DNA from 2 places in the Acidicapsa ligni genome. Region 2 is predicted to be linked to the other one. Evidence: riboswitches for the same ligand, from Rfam matches in the RefSeq annotation. Region 2 holds a riboswitch; the other holds the start of a gene.
The links. A riboswitch is a leader RNA that binds a small molecule or an ion and turns the genes downstream of it on or off. The one in region 2 is predicted to bind cobalamin.

Region 1 (3,869 bases), on a different contig from region 2:
GGGCAGCTTTGTCGTCCTTATCGCCGTTCTTGTCGTCCATGAATTTCGCCGCAAACGCCAGCATGTTTTTATCCAGGGTTACCTCGGTTGTGTGTATTGCACGCGATGCCAGCGACTTCTCAATCGGCGAAGGAGCGGGCAACTCATCCTGCCCGTACACACTTGCTGCACCCAGAATTCCAACTGCCAAAACCCCCACCCAGATCCCCATCTTTTTCATTCTCGTCTTCATCCCGGTCTTCTTCATTTCGGTCCTCTTTCCAGCGTCAAAAAATGTGTTTTGAAGGGGCGTGGTTTAGCCGCGCCATAAAGCAGTGAAAACAACCGGGGCATTCGCCGCCGGGGCTCACTGATCGTCGTCCGTCAACCGTGCATTCACTCGATTCAGCGTTTTGTTTGTGATCTTCAGCGCAAGCATTACCTGTTCTCGCGCTGCCTCGCCCTTATGCCGCTCGTCCACCTGGTGATAGACCAGGGCTCCGCCGACCATCGCTGCCAGCACAAGGGAAGCCGTAACCCGCTGCATCATCCATTGCCAGCCATGCCGCTTCTGCCGGCGTTCCCTGGCCAGCGCCAGCACGCGTTGTTTCATCCCCACGGGAGCGGCGCGATGCTGCAGTGCAAATCGCAGTTTCTGCTCGAACTCTTCAATCTCATGCTGCTCGATTTTTCGATCCCTGCGTTCCTTTTTCTCGTTCTTTTCCTGTCGCTCGTTATGTTCCACGGACATACTCCTTCAGGTAATTGCTGGCTCGCAGCCGCAGCAGCTTCAAACCTCTCTGCAACTGGCTCTTTATCGTCGCTACCGGAGCCTTCAACGTCGCTGCAATTTCCTCCGGCGTCAGGTCTTCCTGGTAGCGAAGAATCAGCGCCGCCCGCTGTGATTCCGGCAAACTTGCCATCAATTCCTCAATGCGCATGGACATTGCAGATCCTTCATCGGATTCGACCAGCCCATGCCGTTCCTCAAGTTCAACCCAGAAGCCTTCATCCCATCCAGGCTCCCTCGTGTTCCTGCGTCGCAGCGCATCCGTCGAGCGATGCACTGTAACCTTTCGCAGCCAGAAGCGCACATGATCGGCAGAGCTAAGCTTACGAAGATTGCGGTCCAGTTCAAGGAGCACATCCTGCGCCACCTCTTCGGCCATTCCGCGATCGCCTGTCATTCGCCATGCCAACGAAAAAACCATCGACTGGTGCTCGTCTACGAGTTGCTCGAAGTCCGGCTGCCAGCTCAATTGCTCTCTCATGCGCCTCTACTTTCTTATCCGCAGCAAATTTCCCGTGAGGATGCAAGGCCATACGCATTTGAGAAAAATAATGTTCGCGAGGTGGAGAATGGAGGAGTGGCTATGGATTTGCGGCCGGATTTGAAATGCACACAGCCGTGTTTTTTAGACAGAGCAAAAAAGCTCTTCAGGCAAGAGAAAAACAGCTTGAGCCTATGACTAAAGTCCCGTTGCCGAAGAAGTTTCCGTACCAGAAACTCATTTGACTTTTGCCAAAAAACGGAGCACAAATTGGCATTTCGAGACTCATGGGATTTCCACATATACCCCAACATATAGTTGTTGCTCCAGCCGCCGATCCACGATATAGTCGATTTACTTCACGGTGGCTGATCACGAGCCGTTTCCATGACCAGCATGAAAAAAGGGAAGCCGGCGAACTTCCGGAACTGCCCCGCATCGGTAAGCAGGAACGATAGCTCCGACTCAGTACCCAGCTCTTTTCGAGTTGGGAAGTCGCTGTTTTCAGGTTGCCTGCAAGTCCGAATACCTGCCGAGAAGGATGCCGAAGGGCATATGAGCAACACACGCCTCCGAGGGGAGGATCGGGTGATCCGCACGAGTCCGCCGTTCTATCGCCGACTTCTGTCCGTACCCGTGACCAATCCTCCCCGGCGCCCAATTTAAACCCCGATTTTGTACGAATGAAACTCGTTGCAAGAATCCTGAACCCAAGGAAAGGACCATTCCCCAAAATGGCCACGATTGAATCTGCTCTCTCAGCCTCGCTCCACCAGTCGTCGCTATCTGACCTCGACCCGAATTTTCCTCCAGCCGACCCAACTCCCCAGATGCAGGTCCGCAAGCGCAACGGCGGCCTCGAACCCGTTGATGTCAACAAGATCGTCCGCGCTGTCGAGCGCTGCTGCCACGGTCTTCCTCACGTCGATCCGATCCGCGTCGCCAGCAAGACTATCGGTGGCCTCTTCGACGGAGCCAGCACCCGCGAACTCGATTCCATTTCGATCCAGACCGCAGCCTCTCTGATTGCCGAGGAGCCGGAATACTCGCGCCTGGCTGCACGTCTACTCCTCGCGACCATCTCGAAGGAAGTTGCCGGGCAGAATATCTACTCCTTTTCGCAGTCGGTCGAGATTGGCAGCCGCGAGGGCGTCGTCTCCAAGGAAGCATGGGAGTTCGTTAACGCCAATGCGCGCAAGCTGAACTCGGCCATCGATGACCGCCTATCCGACCGCTTTGAGTACTTCGGCCTGCGCACTGTTTACGACAGGTACCTGCTTCGTCACCCAATCACCCGCCAGGTCACGGAGACGCCGCAGTACTTTTTCATGCGCGTTGCTGCCGGGCTTTCCACACGCGTGAATGAAGCTGTGGATTTCTACAATCTCCTCGCCTCGCACGATTATCTGCCCAGCTCGCCGACGCTCTTCAATAGCGGCACGAAGCACAGCCAGATGTCGAGCTGCTACCTCATCGACTCGCCGCTCGATTCGCTTGATTCGATTTATGACGTCTATAAACAGATTGCATTGCTGTCGAAGTTCTCCGGCGGCATCGGCCTTGCTTTCCATCGCATTCGCAGCGAAGGTTCGCTGATCCGCGCCACCAATGGTCTTTCAAACGGCATCGTTCCCTGGCTGCGTACGCTGGATGCGTCCGTTGCCGCAGTCAATCAGGGCGGCAAGCGCAAGGGTGCTGCCTGCGTTTATCTCGAGCCCTGGCATGCCGATGTCGAGTCCTTCCTTGAGATGCGCGATAACACCGGCGATGCAGCACGCCGCACCTACAATCTCAATCTCGCTAACTGGATTCCCGATCTCTTTATGCGCCGCTCCGATGAGGACGGCATGTGGTCGCTCTTCGATCCCAAGGACGTGCCGCAGCTCACCGACCTCTATGGTGAAGCCTTTGAAAAGGCCTACATTGAGGCCGAACAGAAACAGCTCTACAAGCGCCAGATCAAGGCCCGCGACCTCTACGCCCGCATGATGCGTACGCTTGCCGAGACCGGCAATGGCTGGATGGTCTTCAAGGATGCCTGCAACATAAAGTGCAACCAGACCGGCCATCCCGGCAACACGGTGCATCTCTCTAATCTCTGCACCGAGATCACCGAGGTTACGTCGCACGAAGAGACAGCCGTCTGCAATCTCGGCAGCATCAACCTTGGCCGTCACCTGACGGATGGCAAGTTCGATTTCGATAAGCTTGCGGCCACAGTTCGCCACGCTGTACCTATGCTCGACCGCGTCATCGACATTAACTACTACCCGGTTTCGCAGGCTGCCGTATCGAACTCGCGCTGGCGTCCAGTGGGCCTTGGCGTCATGGGCCTTCAAGATGTCTTCTTCCAACTGCGCTGGGCCTTTGACTCGATAGAAGCCCGCGAGCTCTCAGCCAAGATCCAGGAAGAGATTTATTTCCACGCTATCTCGGCCTCGTGCGATCTGGCCGAGAAAGATGGACCGCATGCGGCCTTCAACGAAACTCGCGCCGCGCATGGTGAATTCCAGTTCGATCTCTGGGGCGTTACGCCAAAGGACACTGCGCGCTGGGATGCTCTGCGTCTTCGCATGAAGACTGTGGGCATGCGCAACTCGCTCATGATCGCCATTGCAC
Region 2 (3,869 bases):
GAGGATGGTTGGATCGCCGACGTCGCCGAGATGGAGGATGTGGTCTGAGCCTGCGAGCAGGGGCAGAACCTCTGCGCGAAGTAGGCCGTGGGTGTCGGAGAGTACGCCTATCTTCATACGCCGATCTGGATGCGGGTATGTGGGTCGAGGTAATCGCGAAGAGCATCGCCGAGGAAGTTGAAGCTGAGGACGGCGAGGGCCATTGCTAGGGCAGGGAAGAGCACGAGATGTGGGGAGTCGAAGAGATGGGCGCGTGCGTCGTTGAGCATTGATCCCCAGCTTGGAGTGGGCGCGGGGATGCCAAGGCCGAGGAAGGATAGGGTTGCTTCAGCGAGGATGACTCCGCCCATGCCGATGGCGGCCTGGACGAGCAGCGGCTGGATCATGTTCGGGAGGATATGGCGGAAGAAGATGCGTGGTCCGCTGGCTCCGAGGGCGCGTGCGGCTTCAACGTATTCGCGTTCTTTGACGGCCATGACCTGGGCACGGACGAGGCGGGCGTATCCGGCCCAGCCGCCGATGGCGAGAGCCAGTACCAGGTTCTGAAAACCGGGGCCGAGGAATGCGGCGAAGGCTATGGCGAGCAGGATGCCGGGGAGGGCCAGGAAGGTGTTCATGGCGACGACGGTGAGGGTGTGATCGATCCAGCCGCCTTTGTAGCCTGCGAGGCCGCCGATGGCGAGGCCGAGGGCGAGCGAGATGCTGACGACGGAGGCGGAGACGGCGAGTGAAAGACGAGCTCCCCAGAGCAGGCGTGAGAGAGTGTCCCGGCCGAGTTCATCGGTGCCGCACCAGTGAGCCGCTGAGGGGCCTTGCAGGCGATGCATCAGGTCGATTGAGGCTGGACTGGCGGGCGCGATCCAGGGAGCGAGCAGGCCGGCGAGGACGAAGATACTTAATAGCACGAGGCCGATGACTGCGAGCGGCTGACGGCGCATCCAATTGGAAGAGCTCGGAATGTGTGTGCGAATTGCCATTGCTCTCAGGCAAGCATATCGTGATTTGAAGCCGAAGCGGCGGAGGTTTGAGGAATGCGGATGCGACTGGTCAAGAGGTTTGCGGTGCTGCTGATGGCATCTTCGGTGGGTGTGTGCGGGGTTGCTGCGCTGGCGCAGGATCCGGTGGATGTAGAGGTGCAGGCGGCGCAGGAGCAGAAGGTTGTCGATCTTGCCAATCAGGCACGGGTTGCAGAGGGATTACCGGCGCTGGTGGTCGATCCAGGGCTGGCTGCGGCGGCGCGTGCTCATGCCGAGTTGATGTCCAAAGAGGGGCCGATTTCTCATCGATATGGTGGCGAGCCGGATGTGGCGGAGCGTACTTCGAAGGCGGGCGCGCACTTTAGCCTGGTGGAGGAGAACATTGCCATTGGCGACTCGCCGAAGCAGGTGCATGAGGAATGGATGAAGTCCGACGTGCATCATGCGAACCTGATGAATGCGAAGATCGATCGCATCGGGGTGGGGATTGTTTCGGCGCATCATGTGTTGTATGCCGTGGCGGATTATTCGGTCTCGGTGCAATCAATGGATGCGGGGCAGATCGAGGGCAAGATTGGTGCGATGCTGACGGGCAAGGGGCTGACTCTGCTATCGAAGGCGGAGGATGCGCGGAAGTATTGCGCGCTGCAGGATGGCGAGGCAGAGGGGACGCCGACGGGGATGAAGCCGCTGTTTCTGATGCGATGGCAGAGTGCGGATCTTTCGAAGCTGCCGCCCCAATTGGAGGAGCGGATCGCGTCGGGGAAGTATAAGCAGGCTGCGGTTGGTTCGTGCCCAGCGCAGGGTTCGGGTGGGAATGGCGGGGCAACATTCGCGGCTTACCGGGTGGCGGTGTTGTTGTATTGAGGCTGGCCAGTTGACTGGGTGTCAGCCGCGCTCGGCTACACTGGATAGGTACAGGTGCAGAACCCCTGAGAAGGTTCCGTTCAACGGGAAGCCGGTGTGATTCCGGCGCTGCCCCGCAGCGGTGATGGGAACGAACGACGCATGGCGATGAGCCACGCACTGTCCGATGAGGATGGGAAGCGGCGTCAAGTAGGTTGCCCAAAGTCCGAATACCGGCCTGTGCGCCACCACTGTAGCGGAGCTTACTCTGTTGCGGCGTGCGTCTTGTGGCAACTGGTCTCGAGGGTGGACCTGCAAGCCTTTGTCTCGCGCATCTGCGCGCGTGCCAACGCACGGGTGGTTCCTTGTCTATTAACGATGAGAGGAACCGAAACATGTCTACGGCTAAGTTGCATACTGCCAATCTGGGCTTTCCCCGGATTGGTCCGCGTCGCGAGTTGAAGTTTGCGCTGGAGAGTTTCTGGAGCGGCAAGCTTGCGGAAGAAGAATTACTGCAGGTTGCGAAGCATTTGCGTTTGCAGAACTGGACGATTCAGAAGCAGCGCGGGATCGATTTTATTCCTACCAATGATTCTCCACTGTATGACCAGGTGCTGGACGCACTGGTGCTGCTGGGTGCTACGCCGGAGCGGTTTGGCGAGGGTGTGGTGACATTGCCGCGTTTGTTTGAGATGGCGCGGAGCAGTGCTCACGGTTCGCAACAGCATACGGCGATGGAGATGACCAAGTGGTTCGATACGAACTATCACTACCTGGTGCCGGAGTGGTCTGAAGGACTGAAGTTTGTGCCGGATACTTCGAAGCTGTTGGCGGAGTTTGGCGAGGCGCGTGAGGTTAATGCCGGAGTTCGTCCGGTGCTGCTGGGACCGATATCGTTGTTGCTGCTGGGCAAGGTTGTCGATGTGGATAGCGGCTTTGATCCGCTTACGCTTTTGCCGCGTATGTTGACTGCGTATGTTCAGGTCTTGAAGGATCTGCAGAGTGCCGGTGCGGATTGGGTTCAGATCGATGAACCGTGCCTGGTGACGGATCTTAGCGAGATTCACAAGGCGGCTTATCGTACCGCTTACGAGAAGCTCGCCGGTGTCGATGTCCGACTGATGCTTACTACGTATTTTGATGAGTTGGGCGACAATCTGGATCTTGCGTTTTCATTGCCCGTGGCTGGGGTGCATGTGGATCTCGTGCGCGGCAAGGGGCAGTTGGATGCTGTGCTCGACGCGGTGCGTGCGGGACAGACGTTGAGCCTCGGGGTAGTGGATGGGCGCAACATCTGGCTTGCCGATCTGGATGCTGCTTCTGTGATGATTGCCAAGGCTCAGGAGCGGATTGGTGCTGACCGGCTGCTTATTGCGCCCTCATGCTCGTTGCTGCATGTACCTTATGATGCGCAGGATGAGACTGCGTTACCGGGTGAGTTGCAGGAGTGGCTGAGCTTTGCTGCGCAGAAGCTGGATGAGATTGCGTGGCTGGCTGGAGGCAAGGAAAAATTTGCGGCGGATTTTGCCGAGAATCGTCGCAGGCATGATCGTCGCAAGGTAGCTGAGAGCAGCGTGAATACGCAGGTTCGGGATGCACTGGCGCAATTGGTGGCGACGGATTTTGCGCGACCTTCGGCTTATCCTGAACGTGCGCGCAAGCAGAGGAATCACCTGCGGTTGCCGCTGCTGCCTACGACGACGATTGGCTCGTTTCCGCAAACACCTGAGGTGCGCAAGCAGCGCGCTGCATGGCGCAAGGGAACGTTGCAAACAGCAGAGTACGAGCGCTTTGTCGAAGAAGAGACTGCGGCCTGCATTCGACGCCAGGAAAGGATCGGGTTGGATGTGCTGGTGCATGGCGAATTTGAGCGCAATGACATGGTGGAGTATTTTGGCGAGCAGTTGGCAGGCTTCGCTTTTACTCGCAATGGCTGGGTGCAGAGTTATGGTTCGCGCTGTGTGAAGCCGCCGGTGATCTATGGCGATGTGGCACGGCCTAATGCGATGACCGTGCGTTGGAGCAGCTATGCGCAGTCCTTGACGG

Region 1: linked by a shared signal. The riboswitch ahead of OHL19_RS00605 (ribonucleoside-diphosphate reductase subunit alpha) and the one ahead of metE (5-methyltetrahydropteroyltriglutamate--homocysteine S-methyltransferase) in region 2 are both predicted to bind cobalamin.

What each region holds. Positions count from the first base shown of each region.
Region 1 covers NZ_JAGSYG010000001.1:158,045-161,913, reverse strand. Annotated here, with positions in the region: gene OHL19_RS00620 (DUF4252 domain-containing protein) at 1-232, opposite strand, end outside; gene OHL19_RS00615 (hypothetical protein) at 347-724, opposite strand; gene OHL19_RS00610 (RNA polymerase sigma factor) at 714-1,250, opposite strand; cobalamin riboswitch at 1,596-1,801, shown strand; gene OHL19_RS00605 (ribonucleoside-diphosphate reductase subunit alpha) at 1,985-3,869, shown strand, end outside.
Region 2 covers NZ_JAGSYG010000006.1:23,472-27,340, reverse strand. Annotated here, with positions in the region: gene OHL19_RS18430 (metallophosphoesterase family protein) at 1-117, opposite strand, end outside; gene OHL19_RS18425 (ABC transporter permease) at 114-977, opposite strand; gene OHL19_RS18420 (CAP domain-containing protein) at 1,038-1,844, shown strand; cobalamin riboswitch at 1,880-2,079, shown strand; gene metE (5-methyltetrahydropteroyltriglutamate--homocysteine S-methyltransferase) at 2,219-3,869, shown strand, end outside.